Regions from separate parts of the Pseudomonas bijieensis genome, predicted to be linked through region 1. Evidence: predicted binding sites of a transcription regulator. Region 1 holds the regulator's gene; each other region holds the start of a gene.
The links. The regulator FliA, encoded in region 1, starts transcription of late flagellar genes. The targets are predictions, from matches to a motif close to CTAAAGTTTNNNNNNNNNNNGCCGNTAA.
Positions count from the first base shown of each region.

Region 2: the regulator FliA is predicted to act here: its motif matches at 2,101-2,128, upstream of GN234_RS02445 (methyl-accepting chemotaxis protein).
Region 3: the regulator FliA is predicted to act here: its motif matches at 2,625-2,652, upstream of flgM (flagellar biosynthesis anti-sigma factor FlgM).
Region 4: the regulator FliA is predicted to act here: its motif matches at 2,050-2,077, upstream of GN234_RS16325 (methyl-accepting chemotaxis protein).

Region 1 covers NZ_CP048810.1:2,381,603-2,386,453, forward strand. Annotated here, with positions in the region: gene GN234_RS10270 (chemotaxis protein CheA) at 1-206, opposite strand, end outside; gene GN234_RS10275 (protein phosphatase CheZ) at 237-1,022, opposite strand; gene GN234_RS10280 (chemotaxis response regulator CheY) at 1,041-1,412, opposite strand; gene fliA (RNA polymerase sigma factor FliA) at 1,580-2,326, opposite strand; gene fleN (flagellar synthesis regulator FleN) at 2,323-3,153, opposite strand; gene flhF (flagellar biosynthesis protein FlhF) at 3,270-4,619, opposite strand; gene flhA (flagellar biosynthesis protein FlhA) at 4,631-4,851, opposite strand, start outside.
Region 2 covers NZ_CP048810.1:583,620-588,470, reverse strand. Annotated here, with positions in the region: gene pvdQ (bifunctional acylase PvdQ) at 1-881, opposite strand, end outside; gene GN234_RS02460 (fe2+ zn2+ uptake regulation protein) at 1,177-1,557, shown strand; gene GN234_RS02455 (hypothetical protein) at 1,567-1,755, opposite strand; gene GN234_RS02450 (hypothetical protein) at 1,906-2,043, shown strand; gene GN234_RS02445 (methyl-accepting chemotaxis protein) at 2,187-4,181, shown strand; gene GN234_RS02440 (DUF411 domain-containing protein) at 4,432-4,851, shown strand, end outside.
Region 3 covers NZ_CP048810.1:5,797,615-5,802,465, reverse strand. Annotated here, with positions in the region: gene cheR (protein-glutamate O-methyltransferase CheR) at 1-689, opposite strand, end outside; gene GN234_RS25650 (chemotaxis protein CheV) at 747-1,673, opposite strand; gene flgA (flagellar basal body P-ring formation chaperone FlgA) at 1,752-2,516, shown strand; gene flgM (flagellar biosynthesis anti-sigma factor FlgM) at 2,689-3,006, shown strand; gene GN234_RS25635 (flagella synthesis protein FlgN) at 3,057-3,524, shown strand; gene GN234_RS25630 (flagellar brake protein) at 3,617-4,363, shown strand; gene GN234_RS25625 (MFS transporter) at 4,426-4,851, opposite strand, start outside.
Region 4 covers NZ_CP048810.1:3,733,791-3,738,641, reverse strand. Annotated here, with positions in the region: gene GN234_RS16325 (methyl-accepting chemotaxis protein) at 80-1,972, opposite strand; gene GN234_RS16320 (lipoprotein) at 2,257-2,511, shown strand; gene GN234_RS16315 (lipocalin family protein) at 2,543-3,112, shown strand; gene GN234_RS16310 (formimidoylglutamate deiminase) at 3,231-4,595, opposite strand; gene hutC (histidine utilization repressor) at 4,739-4,851, shown strand, end outside.

The sequences.
Region 1 (4,851 bases):
ATGTGACAGCACTCCACCAGCTCGTTGAGCTGGAGGAAGCCGGCGCCTCCTTTTACAGTGTGGAAACCGCGAAAAATTGCATTGAGCAGATCCGCATCATCAGGTCGGCTTTCCAGCTCGACCAGCTGTTCGGACAGTTGCTCTAGAATCTCGCCGGCCTCAACCAGGAAATCCTGAAGGATCTCTTCATCGGCGCCGAAGCTCATTAATGGCTGCTCCTAAAACAGGGCTAAAACTCAGAATCCAAGGCTGGACAGCAAATCGTCCACATCGTCCTGACCGGACATAACGTCTTCTCTTTTATCGGCATGAATTTGCGGACCTTCACCCTGAGAGAGATGTTTTTGTGGATCTTTTTCAGCAAGCATCGCTTCACGGTCGTGTTCGATACCTGCAAAGCGGTCGACCTGGCTGGCCATCAACACCAGTTTGAGCAGGTTGCTTTCCACTTCGGTGACCAGTTGGGTCACACGCTTGATCACTTGGCCGGTCAGGTCCTGATAGTCCTGGGCCAGCAGAATGTCGTTGAGGTTGCTTGCTACGGCGCGGTTCTCGGTGCTGCTGCGCGTCAGGAAACCGTCGACCCGACGGGCCAGTTCCCGAAACTCTTCAGCGCCGACTTCTCGACGCATGAACCGACCCCAGTCGGTGCTCAAGGCCTGGGCTTCTTCGCTCAGGCCATTGACCAGCGGCGTTGCGCTTTCCACCAGGTCCATGGTGCGGTTGGCCGCGGCCTCGGTCAGCTTGACCACATACCCCAGACGCTCGGTGGCGTCGGTGATCTGCGAGACTTCCTCGGCCTGCGGCATATGCGGGTCGATCTGGAAATTGACAATCGCGCTGTGCAGTTCACGCGTGAGCTTGCCCACTTCCTGATACAGACCGCGGTCACGGGTCTGGTTGAGCTCATGGATCATTTGAACCGCATCGCCAAAGCGACCTTTTTCAAGGCTGTCGACCAGTTCGCGGGCATGTTTTTTCAGGGTCGATTCGAAATCGCCCATTGAAGATTCGTTGTCCATAGCTCCCCCGTGGCGCCGTTAACCGATGCGTTCGAAGATTTTTTCGATCTTCTCTTTCAACGCCTGGGCCGTGAAGGGTTTGACCACATAGCCGTTGACACCGGCCTGGGCCGCTTCGATGATCTGCTCGCGCTTGGCTTCGGCAGTGACCATCAGCACCGGAAGATGCTTGAGTTTTTCGTCGGCACGCACCTGACGCAGCAGGTCGATACCGGTCATGCCCGGCATGTTCCAGTCGGTGACCAGAAAATCGAAGTTGCCACTGTGCAACATCGGGAGCGCAGTGGTCCCGTCATCTGCCTCGGCCGTGTTGGTGAACCCAAGGTCACGCAACAGGTTTTTTATGATCCGCCGCATCGTTGAGAAGTCATCAACGATGAGGATTTTCATGTTCTTGTCCAATTCGACCTCCAAGCAGTCTTAAACGCGCCCAGCACCTGGACGCGCCATTTCAATCAATCCGGCACAACACTCGACAACGGTCTGGAGCACAACGGATGGAGACTGGCGCAGTACTTGCCAGGCCAGCCTCGTTCGCAGTGTCCCCACACTGCCTGTCAACGCGCTCGCCACTCCCCCAAACGCCCCCGCAAACGGGCCGCGCACTGGCTGTGTAACTGGCTGACCCGCGATTCGCTGACCCCCAGGACCTCACCGATTTCCTTGAGGTTCAGCTCTTCGTCGTAGTACAGCGCCAAGACCAGTCGCTCACGCTCCGGCAAATTGGCAATCGCATCCGCCAGCGCGCTCTGGAAACGTTCATCTTCCAGGTCACGCGATGGCTCCATGTGAGCACTCGCGCCATCCTCGTGCAGTCCCTCGTGTTCACCACCGTCCTGCAACAGGTCGTCGAAACTGAACAGGCGGCTGCCCAAGGTATCGTTCAAAATCCCGTAATAATCATCGAGACTCAACTGGAGTTCGGCCGCAACCTCGTGATCTTTAGCGTCACGCCCGGTTTTAGCTTCAATTGCCCGAATTGCATCGCTGACCATGCGGGTATTGCGGTGCACCGAGCGTGGCGCCCAATCGCCCTTGCGGACTTCATCGAGCATGGCCCCGCGAATGCGAATACCGGCATACGTCTCGAAACTGGCGCCCTTGCTCGCGTCGTATTTGTTCGACACTTCGAGCAGGCCGATCATGCCCGCCTGGATCAAGTCTTCGACCTGGACACTGGCCGGCAACCGCGCCAGCAAGTGGTAGGCGATACGCTTGACCAGTGGCGCGTAACGCTCGATCAATTCGTACTGGGCGTCCCGTGCCGATTTTTTGTAGAGATGGTTGTAACCGCTGGCTGTCATAGCACGGGCCCTGCTGTTTGTTGCACAAGACGCTCGACGAAAAATTCCAGATGCCCGCGCGGGTTGGCCGGCAACGGCCAGGTATCGACCTTCTGGGCGATCGCCTTGAACGCCAGCGCGCATTTGGAACGTGGAAAGGCTTCATAAACGGCACGTTGCTTCTGGACGGCCTTGCGTACGCTTTCGTCGTAGGGCACGGCGCCGACGTATTGTAGGGCGACGTCCAGGAAGCGATCCGTGACCTTTGTCAACTTGGCGAACAGGTTGCGGCCCTCCTGCGGGCTCTGGGCCATGTTGGCCAGGACGCGGAAGCGATTCATGCCATAGTCGCGGTTCAGCAGCTTGATCAAGGCATAGGCGTCGGTGATGGACGTCGGTTCGTCGCAGACCACCAGCAACACTTCCTGGGCCGCGCGTACGAAACTGACGACCGAGTCGCCGATACCGGCCGCGGTGTCGATCACCAGCACATCGAGGTTGTCGCCGATGTCGCTGAAAGCCTGGATCAGGCCGGCGTGCTGGGCCGGGGTCAGGTGAACCATGCTCTGGGTGCCGGAGGCAGCCGGCACGATGCGAATCCCGCCTGGCCCCTGCAACAGCACGTCGCGCAATTCGCAACGGCCTTCGATCACGTCCGCCAGGGTGCGTTTGGGTGTAAGCCCCAAGAGCACGTCGACGTTCGCCAGGCCCAGGTCGGCGTCCAGCAGCATGACCCGTCGGCCAAGCTCTGCCAGAGCCAGGGACAAGTTCACTGACACGTTAGTCTTCCCGACGCCACCTTTGCCGCCGGTCACCGCGATCACCTGTACGGGATGCATGCTGCCCATGTTCGTTCTTTACCTTGTCTTACTTAGACGGAGGCCACATTACTGGCTGCGCGTTCGCATACGGAACAATGCATGGCAGACCATCGATGTAGGTACAAAAAATATTCATGATTACCTCAGCCAACCTGCTTGGTCGGGCTGTGGTAGATATCAGCGAACATATCAGCCATGGCTTCTTCGCTGGGTTCTTCCTGCATTTGCACACTCACGGCACGGCTGACCAGTTGATGACGGCGCGGCAGATGCAAATCATCCGGGATCCGCGGCCCGTCGGTCAGGTAGGCCACCGGTAGTTCATGACCGATCGCCAGGCTCAACACCTCGCCCAGGCTTGCCGTTTCGTCCAGCTTAGTCAGGATGCAGCCGGCCAGCCCGCAGCGTTTGTAGCTGTGGTATGCGGCGGTTAGAACCTGTTTCTGGCTGGTGGTTGCCAACACGAGATAATTTTTTGACTTGATGCCGCGTCCGGCCAGGCTTTCGAGCTGCATGCGCAGGGCCGGATCGCTGGCTTGCAGGCCGGCGGTATCGATCAGTACGACGCGCTTGCGCAGCAACGGTTCCAATGCCTGGGCCAGGGACTGGCCCGGATCCACATGGGTCACCGACACGTTGAGGATCCGTCCCAGGGTCTTGAGTTGCTCCTGGGCACCGATGCGGAAACTGTCCATGCTCACCAGGGCGATGCTCTGGGCGCCGTACTTGAGTACGTAGCGGGCGGCGAGCTTGGCCAGGGTGGTGGTCTTGCCCATGCCGGCAGGACCGACCATGGCAATCACCCCGCCCTCTTCCAGCGGCTCGACTTCCGGCGTGGCAATCATCCGCGCCAGGTGCGCCAGCAACATGCGCCAGGCCTGGCGAGGTTCTTCGATACCATTGATCAATGCCAGCAGGTCCCGGGACAACGGACCGGACAGGCCGATGCGTTGCAGGCGACGCCACAGGTTGGCCTGGGCCGGACGGCTGCCTTGCAACTGGTTCCAGGCCAGGGAGCCGAGCTGGACTTCCATCAGCTCGCGCAGGCTGTTGAGCTCGAAGCGCATCGAGTCCAGGGCGCGCGGATCGACCCCACGGGCAGGCGCGGCGGGTGCCGGCTCTGGACGACGCGGTTCGGCCTGGGCCTGCTCGATCAGCGGCTCGGCAGCGGTCAACGGCAAGCCGGCGGTCAGTGGCTGACCGGCGAACAATTGACGATTGGTGCCCGCGGCACCCTCGCCTTCGCTGCTACGCAGGCTCAGTTCGGCCTGGGCGCTGGCGATGCGCGATTGGGTCTTGCGCAGCTCATCTTCGAGTTCCATGTTCGGAACCCGCGGGGCCAGCGCAGACAGTTTGTAATCCAGGGCCGCCGTCAGCTCGACACCGCCGGCGATACGACGGTTGCCAATGATGGCTGCTTCAGCGCCCAGCTCGTCACGAACCAGTTTCATGGCCTGACGCATGTCGGCGGCGAAAAAACGCTTCACTTGCATAAACCACTACCTCAGCCGTTGGGCCCTACTGTCGCAACGATGGTCACTTGCTTGTTGTCCGGTATTTCCTGGTACGCCAGCACATGCAGCCCCGGGACCGCGAGGCGCCCGAATCGCGAGAGCATCGCGCGAATCGGACCGGCCACCAGCAGGATCACCGGCTGGCCTTGCATCTCTTGCCGCTGGGCTGCTTCGATCAGCGAACGCTGCAGCTTCTCGGCCATACTTGGCT
Region 2 (4,851 bases), 1.8 Mb from region 1:
TTTGAACTGTCGACAGTGTGGGTCCAGGCCAGATGCTGGCTGAAGCCGATGTTGATCATCGGCAGGCCCGGCAGGGCCGCCCCCATGACATCCAGCTTGCCGGGAATGGTCAGGTGCATCTGATAGAAACGCATGCCGCCCAACCATGGAAAATGCGGATTCGCCAGCAACATCCCGCGGCCGTTGAACGAGCGCTCACTGCCGATGGCCAGCGCATTGCTGCCACGCTCCAGGGCAAAACGCTGCTGGCGGGTTGCGGCGGCAGCGAAACCGCTGGCTGGAACACCCGTGAGTGCCGTCGCCTGGGGCGGTTGTGCACCGGCCAGGGCCTCGGCGAATTGGCCGACGCCGCCTTCCACCAACAGTCGACGGGTCAACTTGACCAGGTCCAGCGCCGTGATCGGCCGCACCCACTCGCCGGCGCATTGTTCCGGCAGGCCCTTGGCCTTGCGCTCGACCAACGCACGGTTGTAGCCCGCCACGTAGCCTTCGACCAGTTGCTGCACTTGAGGCGTCTGGGCCTGCCAGAAACCGGAAACCGCTTGCGGTGTGTTGAGCCAACTGAAAAACACATCGCTGACGCGGTTCTCCCGCTGTTCGACCGTGACTTGCTGCGGCCCGAAATAGCGCGAGCGCTGGGCGTTGACCGTGACGATCTCATTGGCCAGCAGGCACAAGTTGTCCTGGGCGTAGGCATAGCCGATGCCATAACCCAGCCCGCGTTCATCCTGAGCCCGGATATGCGGCACGCCAAAACGAGTGCGACGGATCTCGGCACTGGCCTGCTGCCCATCATCCTGCGCATTGACCACGGGAATGAGCCCGAGGGCGATCCCCAGAAAAGCGCCTGCGAGGCCAATCCTCGATAACTGCCCGGACATTATCACGCTCACTCCTGATAAAAACTTCAGAAACCAGGACGGCTACCGGAGCGAAGTAGACAAACACTCGGCCCGCCTGGGAAATCACACGCCGCGTGCTGAACCGGAATGTGCCTACCTTCAAAACGAACCGGATGAAAAAAAATTAATGGCTGGCAGCCGTTTGAATACGGGGGTTTGACGAAGCACGGGCAATTTTTTCACATCATGGTCCTCATGATTGCGAATCCTCGTTCGTCCTATTACAGGAGAGTATCCGTGACCTTTTCTGATCAGGCTTGTAAGGAGTTTTTGCATGCGTAACGCGCAACAGCCCATGGAGGGCAAGCCAAGGCCGAGCGGCGTCTCGCTGAGCGCCCCCCACCGTGTATTCGACAAGCCGGCAGATCGAGGCGGCAACGACCACATCAGGCGCTTGCTCAAGAGTTTCGGGCTCAGGACTAGCCTGATTCGCCTCAAAGTCATCGACGCGCTGCTCAAGGCCGCCAACGAAAATCGCAGCCTGGGCGTGCGCGGCGTGCACAGCCAGTTGTTGGGGCTGGACATTCCATTGTCCTTTCTCAGTGTGCGCGAGGTGTTGAAACGCCTGTGCAGCGAGGGAGTCGTCACCCTCAACCCGGATAAAAGCTACTGCCTGCACCCCAGTGCGATGGCCGTGCTCCAGGCCGAGGATTGAAGCCGGCGCTCAGGACTTGACCTTGCGCCGCATCACGCCGTTGATCACCACCACGATGACCGCCACGGCGATGGCGATGTATTGAAACAGCTGCTCGCTGATCATGCCCTTGCCTTGCATCCAGGACAGCCCCAGCATGATTGCCAGGACGACGAGGACGATCAGAATCGAGTATTTCAAACGTTGTGAATGAGTCATTACCAATTTCCTGAATGTATCCGTTCTGTATCCGAAGGCTTGCCAAGTCCCTACCGAATTGCGGGGATGACGGGCTGCCAACGGGGTCCCATGGTACAGCCGAAGGAGCGTATTCGCGCAACCGCGGCGGTTTATCATGAGGAATTATGTATGTTTCGTCGTATCAGCCTGTTGCTTGCCTTATTGTCCACCCTGACCCTGAGTGGCTGCCTGTTTTTCCCCCACGACCGCGGTCATGGGGATCGACCTGACCACCGTGGCGGCCCGGGCTTCGACATGCCCCGCTAATGCCCCTTGGCGAGGAAGCCGCTTCCTCGCCAACCTCTCATCCCACCTTGCCCTCTCCTAAAGCTGCGTCACCGCAGGCCGATACATACAGGACTGCCCATCCGCCTGCTGCAGAAAGTCGCCTTCGTGCAAGGACTCCCCACATGCCCTCATTCCGAACTATTCAGGCTCGCTACACGCTGTTCCTGATTGTATTCATGCTGGTGTTATCCATCCTGACCGTGGTGGGCATCAGTTATCTGGTCGCGCCCAAGTTGCGCCAGACCGAAGAGCAAGTGGCCTTGAACCGCATCGCCGAGGTCGCCGAGCAGATCCAGGGCGAACTGAACAAGGTGCAGGCGCAGCAACGCAGCATCACCCAGACCATCCCGCTGCTGGACAGCGATGCCATCGACAAAGTGTTGCCGGGACTGGTGGATCAGTACGGCGAGTTGAAAGTCTTTGGCGGCGGGATCTGGCCGTTGCCCAACCAGCGGGCCGAGGGACGCAATAAATTCAGCACCTTCTGGCACCGCGACGCGTCCGGCAAACTGGCGGTCAATACCTTCTGGAACAGTGACGCCGCGCCCAATTATTACGAACAACCCTGGCACAAGGGCGGCATGGCCACCCCGCCGGGCAAATGCGCCTGGGCCGCGGCCTATAAAGACGATGCCAGCGCCGAACCACGCACCAACTGCGCCATGGCCATCCAGAAGAACGGCGTGCCTTATGGCGTTTCCACCATCGACGTGACCCTGGGTTTCTTCAATGACCTGGTGGCACGCAAGGAAGCCGACCTGAGCGCCGAGATGCTGATCGTCGAAGGCGACGGCAAGATCATCAGCAACAGTTCGCGCATCAGCGGACCGATCGTACTGAAAAACATCAGTGAACTGGCGGCAACCTCGCCATTCGCCGCCCAGGTCCAGGCTGGCCTGGCCAAGCGCGACCAGCCGCTGCAACGGGTCGAGTTCGACAACAAGGGCGAGGCCAGCACGTTTTTCATGCGCCCTATCGAGGGTTCGCCATGGTTCCTTGCGACCGCATTGCCAACCCGACTGATCACCGCCCAGCGCGACGATGTACTGAGCACACTGAGCCTGCTGCAGATTCCGATGGTGATCCTGCTGGTACTGATGCAGCTTTACGCGATCCGTCAATTGACCCACCGCATGAAGGTCCTCAAGGGCAACATCGACGCCTTGTCCACGGGCGATGCCGACCTGACTCGACGTATCACTATCCGGGCCGAGGATGAACTGGGGGCGATCGGTCATTCAGTCAACCGCTTCATCGCTTACCTGCAAAGCATGATCGGCGAGGTCACCCAGGCCACTGGCGCCATGGCATCGAGCCTGGGCGATCTGCAACGGACCTCCGCCCACACCAGTGAAATCCTGATGCGCCACGCTTCGGAAACCGACCAGACCGTGACCGCCATCACCCAGATGAGCTCCACGGCCGAAAGCGTCGCGCAAAATGCGGCCGAGACCGCAGCGTTCACCCAGCGCGCCAACGAGCATGCCGACCGCTCCCGCGTAGTGGTCGGTGAGGCGTCCAACAGTGTGGTGGCGCTGATCGATGAAGTGGCCAGCGCCACTCGCAAGGTCGAGAGCATGCAACAGGACGCGCAGCGCATCACCGAAATTCTCGGCGTCATCGGCGCCATTGCCGGGCAGACCAACCTGCTGGCTCTCAACGCCGCCATTGAAGCTGCCCGGGCCGGTGAGCAAGGCCGTGGGTTTGCCGTGGTGGCCGACGAAGTACGTGCCCTCGCCGCCCGCACCCAGGCCAGCACCTCGGAAATCAACGAAATGCTGACCCGCCTGACGCAAGGCGTGAGCTCGTCGGTCTCAGCCATGGAAAACACCCAGGCCAGTTGCCAGTCGGCCGCCGATGCCACATCCCGAGTCAACTCCGGGCTGGACGAAATGGCAGGCTCGGTCAGCCAGATCAACAGCCTGAGTACCCAGATCGCCACCGCCGCCGAGCAACAGAGCGCGGTGACCGAGGAGATCAATCGCAGCATGGTGCAGATCCGTCACATGGTGGAAGAACTGGTGGCAGGCGGCCTGGCCAGCGAGGCCAACACCCGGCAACTGCTGGAAGCCAATGCTCGGGTGAATGCGATCATGGGGCGGTTCAAGGTGCGCTGAATCTGCTCCCGCCACAAAACCTGTGGAAGTGAGCCTGCTCGCGATCGCGGTGGGTCAACTGCGGTGATGGCGCCTGTGCTGCCATCATCGCGAGCAGGCTCGCTCCCACAGGGTTCAGTGGTTTCCATTCCTCTGCGAATTGTCTCCCTCTCAACCTGACAATTGTGTAATCCCCGCCTCAGCCCCCTGTCAGCTCACGCTCGCTACTCTGGTATCCTCCCTCCAAACCGTTTGACACGAGACCACCTCCATGGCCCATCCCCTGCACTTGCTCGCCTTGAGCGCCCTGTTCGTCTCCACCCTGGCCCAGGCCGCCGAACCGGTCACCATTGATGTACACCGCGATGCCAATTGCGGTTGCTGCAAAAAGTGGATTTCGCATTTGCAAGAAAACGGCTTCAAGGTCAACGACCATGTCGAAGCCGACATGAGCCTGGTCAAACAGCGCCTGGGCGTGGCGCCGAACCTGCGTTCCTGCCACACCGCCGAGATCAACGGCAAATTCGTCGAAGGCCACGTCCCGGCCGACCAGGTGCTGGCATTGAGCAAGCGCGATGACTTGCTCGGCGTGGCCGCACCGGGCATGCCCATGGGCTCGCCCGGCATGGAAATGGACGGCATGAGCGACGCTTATCAAGTGATCGGCCTGAAAAAAGACGGGACCCAAACC
Region 3 (4,851 bases), 3.3 Mb from region 1:
TTCTTCACTTCGGCGGAGAAATAGATCAACACGTTGCGGCAGAACACGATGTCGAACTTGCCCAGGCTGGCGTAGCTGTCCAGCAGGTTGAACGAGCGGAATTCCACCCGGCTCTTGATCGGCGCCTTGACCACCCATTTGCCCGGCCCTTTCGGGTCGAAGTAGCGTTGCAGGCGATCCGGCGACAGGCCCCGGCCGATGGCCAGGCTGTCGTACTCGCCGGTCTTGCAGTTATTGAGCATGGTCCCGGACAGGTCAGTGGCGACGATCTGCACGCCGCCTTTCAACTGGCCGAGGTTGGACCGTTCGAACTCATCGATGGTCATCGACAACGAATAGGGTTCCTGTCCCGACGAGCAGGCCGCCGACCAGATTCGCAGGCGTTGGCCCGGGCTGGCCTTGATGGCCGCCGGCAGCACCTTATTCTTCAACACCTCGAACGGATAGGTGTCACGAAACCACAAGGTTTCGTTGGTGGTCATCGCGTCCACCACCATCTCGCGCAAGCCACTGCGCGGCTGGCTCTGGATACGCTGCACCAGTTCGCCCAATGACTTGAGGCCCTGTTGTTCCATCAATTTATTGAGACGGCTCGACACCAGGTATTGCTTGTTTTCACCAAGCAAGATGCCACAGGCTTTTTCCAGGAAGACCCGGAACTGTTCGAAATCCAAATTACCCGTAGACAAGATACCGCCTCTTTCATCGCGTTGACTTGCCGGGCGCACAACGCGCCCGACCTTTGCTTACTCTGCTGCCTTGATCCGATCGACTACCCGGGAAGCCAGGTCATCGGGCCGGAATTTCGCCAGGAAATCGTCGGCACCGACCTTCTTGACCATCGCCTGGTTGAAAACACCGGACAACGAAGTATGCAAGATGATATGCAGCTTTTGCATACGTGGGTCGCTGCGGATTTCCGACGTCAGGGTATACCCGTCCATCTCCGGCATCTCGATGTCGGAGATCATCATCAGGAATTCTTCCTCGGGCTTCTTGCCCTCGTCGACCAGCGCGCGCAGATAATCCAGCGCCTGACGCCCATCGTTCAACGCCACTACCTCGACACCGACCGTTTGTAGACAGCGGGTCACCTGCTTACGTGCCACCGAAGAATCATCGACGGTCAATACCCGCAGCGAAATCGCCTTGTGCTGGGTCTCGGCGTCCACCACACCCGCGGAAATAGCCTCCGGAGTGGGAGCCACTTCAGCGAGGATCTTCTCCACGTCGATGATTTCCACCAACTGGTTATCGACCCGGGTCACTGCCGTCAGGTAGTGATCGCGACCAGTACCCTTGGGCGGTGGATGGATCTCCTCCCAGTTCATGTTAACGATGCGTTCCACCGAGCGCACCAGGAAACCCTGGGTCTTGGTGTTGTACTCGGTGATAATCACAAACGGATTGCTCTGGTCCAGCAACCGACCGGAACCGGTCGCCATCGCCAGGTCGAGGATCGGGATGGTCGCTCCCCGGATATTGGCCACCCCGCACACAACGGGACTGGACTTGGGCATCAACGTCAGCTTGGGGCATTGCAGCACCTCGCGGACCTTGAAGACGTTGATCCCATACATTTGTTGGCCGTCGAGACGGAACAACAACAGCTCCAGGCGATTTTGACCGACCAGCTGAGTGCGCTGGTTTACCGAATCCATTACTCCCGCCATGCCCTGACTCCTACATAACGCTAATGTGTCCGACGCGCATTCATCACTAAACGGCACGGGGCTTGCTATTGAACCGGCATGAACGCACAAACGACATTTTCTCGACGCCTGACCACTCACTGCCGCCATTGGCTCGGTGCACTGCTGGCTGTCTGCCTGTTCACTTCGGGCGGTCCTGCCCTTGCTGCTGTTCCGGTTACCTTGCCTGATCTCCTTATCGGCGTCACTCAGGGCTTTCTTGAATTCACCGTAGAAGACTATCTGGCTACCAGTCAAACCGAAGGGCGCTACGAAATCGAAGTCAACCAGCTCGACCCGCGCCTGCGCATGCCGATGTGCGACAAGGAATTGACTGCTTCGCTGGAGAGTCCGGCCAGGCCCCTGGGCCGCGTCACGGTGAAGGTTCGTTGCGACAGCGCCGCGCCCTGGACGGTGTTCGTGCCGGCTCAAGTGCGCCTGTTTCGAGAAATTGTCACGACCACTCGTCCGCTCAAGCGGGCCGGGATTGTCGAGCCCCAGGACGTGATGTTGCGCGAACGGGACATCAGCCAGATCACCCAAGGTTTCCTGACCTCCGTTGACCAGGCCATCGGGCAGAAACTTGTCCGACCAATGGTCGCCGATCAGGTCGTGACGCTGGTGCACCTGGAGCAGGCCGAAGTGGTCCGCAAGGGCGACCAGGTGGTCATCACCGCCCGCAGTGGCTCCCTGGCCGTGCGGATGCCCGGCGAGGCCCTGTCCAACGGCGGCATGCGTGAACAGATACGGGTAAAAAACCTCAACTCCCAACGCGTGATCAAGGCGCAAGTGATGGCCCCAGGCCAAGTGGAAGTGGCGATGTAGTGATCCGGTAAAGGAGGTAGAAAGCTGGCGCTTGATCCCGGTGTTCCCTAGACTGTGCCTTACGCAAAGGCAAGCGCAGACGTGCGCATGCTCATTGAATAAATGAGCCTAAAGTTTTTTTGGGGATGGCCGAAAACATGGCAAGCGTCCAAATACCCAGAGGTTTTTTACCATGGTCATCGATTTCAATCGTTTAAACAGCTCTTCACCGTTGACAGGCACTACGCGTACCAGCGCGACCAAGGAAACCGCCGAAGCCGGTAAATCCGCGCCGCTGCCTACAGCAGCCGAACAGGTCAGCAACGGGGAGTCGGTACACCTCAGCAATGAGGCTCAGCAGTTGCAGAAGGTCACTGACAAGCTGCGCGATCAACCTGTCGTCGACAAGGCCCGCGTGGCCGAGTTGAAAGCAGCCATCGCTGATGGCAGCTACAAAGTCGACAGCAACCGCGTAGCCAGCAAACTGCTCAACTTCGAAGCCCAGCGCTAGGCCGCCCCGCCTGCGCCAGGCTTTTGGACGCTTAAGACCCAAGGCCAGCCATGCACGATACTAATTTATTGCAACTGATCATCGACGACTTTGTTCCAGCGCAACAATTGCTGGAATTGTTGCAGGCCGAATCCGTGGCACTGCACGGTCGCGACATGCCTCTGCTGGAGAACATCCTGGCGCAGAAACAGGCATTGATCATCTTGCTTGACCAGCATGGCCGCAAACGCAGCGAGATCCTCGCCAGCCTCAACTTGCCCGCCAGTCATGACGGCCTTGAGCAATTGGCCAGCCAGTCGACGATCGGCGACCAGTTGCTGTCCCAGAGTAAAGTGCTCAACGACCTGCTCGCCCAATGCCAGGCGACCAACGCCCGCAACGGCCAGTCGATCCAGATGCAGCAGGCCGCCACCGCCAACCAATTGCGCATCCTGAACGGTGGTGAGATCCCGACGCTGTATGACGCTAGCGGCTCGACGGCCAGAATGGTCAAGCACCGCCCGCTCAGCCAGGCATGAAACGAACAATGCCTTCGCTCTATCAACGCGCGATACATGCTGGCAAAATGCTGGCTATTCGTAGTCGTATTTTGCCTGGAGATTGACCCACCGTGTTCAATGCCTCAAACGCGGATGATGCTCCGCAGCCACCCAAGGTCCTCACCACGCCCCTGGAAATCTCCGGCAACCTGCGGATGCTGCAAGATAGCCACGACCCGCTGATCATTACGTTCCATGAACGCACCCAGCGCTTCCAGAGCTATCTGGTCAACGTCGATCGCGAGACCAACTCCATCGCCCTGGATGAAATGATCCCCCGGGATGGCGAGCGTTTCCTGCTGGCCGGCGAGCCGTTTCGTGTCGAGGGTTTTCATGATGGCGTGCGCATCGCATGGGATGGCAAGGGTCCACTGACCATTGACGAATCCAGCGACGGTCGCTGCTATCGCGGTGCCCTGCCCGACGAAGTGGTCTATCACCAACGCCGCAACGCCTTCCGCGCCGCCCTGAAACTGGCGCAACTGGTGAACGTTGAACTGGGCGGCGACAAGCTCAAGTCACCCGTGGACGGCAAGCTGCTGGACATCTCCGCCACCGGTTGCAAATTGCGTTTCGACGGCGACATCACCGAACGGCTGCAATTGGGCCAGGTGTATGAGCGCTTCATCGCAGCCCTGCCGTTTGGCAACATGACCGCGCCAGTCGAGCTGCGTTACCTGCATTTCGAAGAAAGGATCAACACCACGTTCGCCGGCGTACGCTTCCACAACATCAGTGGCCTGGTGCAACGGCAGGTCGAGCGGTTCGTCTACCAGCTCCAGCGTGAAGCGCGGCGCTTCGATAAAGACGACCTCTGATCGTCGAGCCATAAAAAACGGGCAGTCCCTTGCGGTGACTGCCCGTTTTTTTTATGCCTGCTTCAAGGCCTGGCCTGGGTAAAGCTGGGTGTCTCCGGTTCGTCAGACGCCGCTTCGGCTTCAGTAGCCGGCTCTGCGACCGGCTCAGGCTCCACGTCCGGATTGGCCGGCGTCTGCATCTGCTCCTGCACCACCTGCTCATCCACCCGGGGATCGAGGCACGCCACCAAAGGCGAACTCGACATACTGTCCGGCATCGCCACGTGATGCAGCGGCGCGTCATCGACCTGATGCAGGTTGGTCACCGCTTTCGGCCGGATCCGCCATACCAGTACCAAGGCGAAGAAAGCGAAAAAACCGTACAGCATCTGGCTGCCGAACATCTTCATCAGCACGCCGGCCACCAGCGGCCCGATGCTGGCACCAATGCCATAGGTCACCAGCAACATGGCCGTCAGCGACACCCGGCGATCCCCTTCGACGTGGTC
Region 4 (4,851 bases), 1.4 Mb from region 1:
CCACAGTCGATCGTGTTTCCCTGAAGGAACTCGGTCAACTGTGGGAGCGAGCCTGCTCGCGATGGGGCCCTTGAGAGCGTTAGATCCGGAAACTCCCCACCAACTGCTTCAACCGCGCCGCCTGCTGTTCAAGGTCGGCACAGGCGCGCAAGGTAGCCTGCAGGTTTTCCACGCCTTCCTGGTTCAAGGTGTTGATCTCGGTGATGTCGACATTGATCGACTCCACCACGGCGGTCTGTTCTTCGGTGGCGGTGGCCACGGACTGGTTCATGCCGTCGATTTCACCGATGCGCTGGGTCACGCTGCCCAGGCGTTCGCCGGCCTGGTTGGCGATGCCGACGCTGCTTTCGCTCTGGCGCTGGCTGTCGGTCATGGTCAGCACCGCTTCCCGGGCGCCGACTTGCAGTTCCTCGATCATCTTCTGCACTTGCTGCGCCGAGTCCTGGGTCCGGTGGGCCAGGTTGCGCACTTCATCGGCGACCACCGCGAAGCCGCGTCCGGCTTCACCAGCCCGGGCGGCTTCGATGGCGGCGTTCAGGGCGAGCAGGTTGGTCTGCTGGGAAATGCTGGTGATCACCTCCAGGATCTGGCCGATGTTCACCGTGTTGCTGTTCAGGGTTTCGATGTTGCCGCACGAATCGCTGATCTTGGCTGACAACTGCTGCATGGCGGCGATGGTTTTATCCACCACTTGCTGGCCGTCTTCGGCCAGGCTGCGGGCATCGCTGGAGTGCTGCGAGGCGAGGGCGGCGTTCTGGGCGATCTCCTGGGCGGCGGCACCGAGTTGGTTGATGGCCGCGGCGACGCTGCTGGTGCGCGAAGCCTGCTGGTCGGAGTTGAACATCGACGAGTTGGACGCACTGACCACACGCAGGGCGACTTCGTTGACTTGGCCGGTGGCCGAGGCCACTTCGCGGATCGAGGTATGGATACGCTCGACAAAGCGGTTGAACGAAGTCCCCAGGGCGCCGAATTCATCGTGGCCGTGGATGATCAGGCGCCGGGTCAGGTCGCCTTCGCCCTCGGCGATGTCATGCATCGCGCGGCCCATGGTCAGCAGCGGTTGCATCAGCACGCGGATCAACATGCCAAGCAGGGCGATGATGAACACCACGGCAATGACCATGGCGATCAGTGCCGAAGTACGGAACTCGCTGAGCATCGCCAGCGCGGTGTCCTTGTCGAGCACCAGCGCCACGTACCAGTCGGCGCCCGGCACACCGTTGACGTGGGTGAAGGAGATGAACTGGGTCTTGCCGTCGAGGTCGACTTCTTTCACGCCGGGGCTGATTTGCGGCGCGCCGTTGGGGTAGGCCTCGGCCAGGGTCTTGAGCACGCGCTTGCTGTCGGGGTGGATCAGGATCTTGCCGTCGGCGCTGACGATGAACGCGTGGCCGTGGCCGCCGAAGTTCAGCGAGTTGATGATGGCGCTGATGCTGGACAGGTCGATGTCCGCACCGGCCACGCCGATCATCTGGTTCTGGTGCTGCACCGGAGTGGCGACGGTGATCACCAGCTTGCCCGACGAAGCGGCGATATAGGGTTCGGTGACGATGGTTTGTTGTGCGCTGTTGGCGGCCTTGTACCAGCCACGGGCGCGGGGGTCGTAATCGGCGGCACGATTGCCGGCCGGTACCGAGAACATCACACCGTCGGTGCCGCCAAAATAGCTGAGCTGGAAGTTGCTGGTGTAGGCCGGCAAGCCCACGGCGCGCTTGAGGCTGTCGGCGCCGCTGCCGTCCACGGCGATCTGCTGGGCCAGCGATTGCAGCAACTGGATGCGACCTTCGACCCACGTCTGGATGTTACGGCTGGTCAGGCTGCCGAGTTCCTGCATGGAAGTCTCGGTGCTGGCGTGCAGGCTCTGGCGTTGACGATAGTCGTTGAACAGGATGAAACAGGCGAAAGCAATGGCCACCACAAGGGCGGCAGCCAACAGGATTTTATGGCTGAATTTCATGTTTCTGGTCATTAATAACACTACCGCGGGGGGATGAGTCAGGACGGGCTGTCAATTTGCCATAACGCAGGATTTTGCGCCGTTACTTTTTATCGGCGCAAAAGCCCGGCCCATCAGGCGTCAAGGGCCCAATCCCGACGAAAGGTACGACGCTGTCACAAATCGATTGATTCACCGATGAAACACCTCTGTACAGCCAATAAATACTGGGGGCGTCAGGGAACCAGATAGGGGTTTTCTCTTCTAAGGATCAGGTTGGCACCCTGCCACCTCCCTTCCGCTTCAGGAGTTACACCATGTCGCTGCGATCTATCGCCCTGCTGTTTATGTGCGTCGTGTTGACCGCATGCAGCAAGGTCAACCAGGAAAACTACTCGAAACTGTCGGCTGGCATGCCCAAGTCCGAAGTCGAAACGTTGCTGGGGAAACCGACCGATTGTTCAGGCGCGCTCGGCATGTCCAGCTGCACCTGGGGCGACCAGAAAAGCTTTATCAGCGTGCAGTACGCCGGTGACAAAGTGTTGATGTTTTCCGGCCAAGGCCTGAAGTAAACCGGGGCCATGGGCCCACGGGAGAAAAATAATGATGCGGTTAGTTTTTGTGCTTTTGGCTGGCCTGGTTTTGGCTGGCTGTGCCACTTCTGGCGAAGATCCGTTGGCACCCAAGACGGTCAACAGCGTCAATCTCAAGCGTTACCAAGGGACCTGGTATGAGTTGGCCCGCCTGCCCATGTATTTCCAGCGCAATTGCGCGCAATCGGAAGCTCACTACACCCTCAAGCCAGACGGCAACATGGGTGTGCTCAATCGCTGCCTGACCTCGGACTGGCAGTGGGAAGAAGCCAGGGGCACCGCCACGCCCCAGGTGCCGGGCAAGACCGACAAGCTCTGGGTCGAATTCGACAACTGGTTTTCGCGGATCGTGCCGGGCGTGGCGAAAGGGCAATACTGGGTGTTGTACGTCAGCGATGACTATAAGACCGCTATCGTTGGCGACCCGAGCCGTCGCTACATGTGGCTGCTGTCCCGTACGCCGACCGTCAATAGCGTCGTGCGCGAGGAACTGCTGAGCATCGCGCGCCAGCAGGGCTACGACACGACACGGTTGATCTGGCGAGCGTCGGATCGGCAGATGGCCAAGACTTCGGATTGATCGACGCCTGGGACCACAATGGGAGCGGGCTTGCTCGCGAATACGGTGTATCAGACACATAGATGTCGGCTGTCACACCGCATTCGCGAGCAAGCCCGCTCCCACATTTTTATCCGCGTTAGCCCAGCAGTTCGCGCAGCACCTGGGTAAACGCCCGGGCGCTTTCCTCTTCGCCGGCATGACGCCCATCGCGCACTACCCATTGGCCGCCGACCATCACATCGCGCACCTGACGATCCCCGCCGGCAAACAGCCAGCGATTGAGGATCCCGTCGCCCTGGGTCGTGGCCAGGTACGGGTCGTTGCCATCGAGCACCAGCCAGTCGGCGCGCTTGCCGATTGCCAGGGCGCCCACCGGTTGCCCCAGGGCCTGGGCACCGCCTTCCAGCGCCGCGTCAAACAGCGTGCGGCCGACCATCGGCTGATCCGCGCGATACAAACGGTTACGCCGTTGGTCCCGCAGGCGCTGGCCGTATTCCAGCCAGCGCAGTTCTTCCACCACGCTCAACGACACATGACTGTCGGAACCGATACCCAGGCGCCCACCCTGGGCGAGGAAATCCACGGCGGGGAAAATCCCGTCCCCCAGGTTGGCTTCGGTGGTCAGGCACAGGCCGGCAATCGCCCGACTCTTGGCCATGAGGCTGACTTCCTCGGCGTTGGCATGGGTGGCGTGGACCAGGCACCAGCGTTGGTCGACTTCGGTGTTTTCGTACAGCCATTGCAGCGGGCGGGCGCCGCTCCAGCTCAGGCAGTCGTCGACTTCTTTCTGCTGCTCGGCGATGTGGATATGCACCGGGCACTCACGGTCGCTGGCGGCCAGCACATCCTGGATCTGCCCGGGTGTCACGGCGCGCAACGAGTGGAAGCACAAACCCAGGGTCTGGGACGGTTGTCCGGCCAGGACCGGCTGCAAGCGTGACTGAAGCTTCAAGTAGTTTTCGCTGCTGTTGATGAACCGACGCTGCCCATCATTGGGCGCCTGGCCGCCAAAACCGGAATGACTGTAGAGCACCGGCAGCAGCGTCAGGCCTATGCCGGCGGCGCTGGCGGCGTGGCTGACGCGCAAGGCCAGCTCCGCCGGGTCGGCGTAGGGCGTGCCGTCGGTGTCGTGGTGCACATAGTGGAATTCGGCGACCGAGGTGTAGCCGGCCTTGAGCATTTCGATGTACAGCTGGCGGGCGATGATGCCGAGTTGATCGGGGCTGATTTTTCCGACGAGGCGATACATCAAGTCGCGCCAAGTCCAGAAACTGTCGTTGGGATTGCCGGCCACTTCCGCCAGCCCGGCCATGGCCCGTTGGAAGGCGTGGGAGTGCAGGTTTGGCATGCCCGGCAACAGCGGACCACCCAGCCGTTCGGCACCGTCTGCATGGGAGCCGGCCTGGATATGGGTCAGCACGCCCTCGGCGTCGACCTCAAGACGTACATCATTGGCCCATCCATTAGGCAGCAGCGCGCGTTCGGCAAAGAAGGCGGACATGGTTCAACCTCATTGTGCGTAATTTGTATATACATATACAGACGTTTGCCTGGCCGGTAAACTCCGGCAAGCTAGCAACCTTATCCGCAGAACAGGGAACCGCCGTGCCGACTCCGCCTGCCAAACCGCCGCTGGCCGCAAACATGGGTGACAGTCCGGCGCCCTTGTACGCCCGCGTCAAACAGATGATCACCCAGCAGATCGACAGTGGAAACTGGCCACCGCACTACCGTGTGCCGTCGGAAAGCGAACTGGT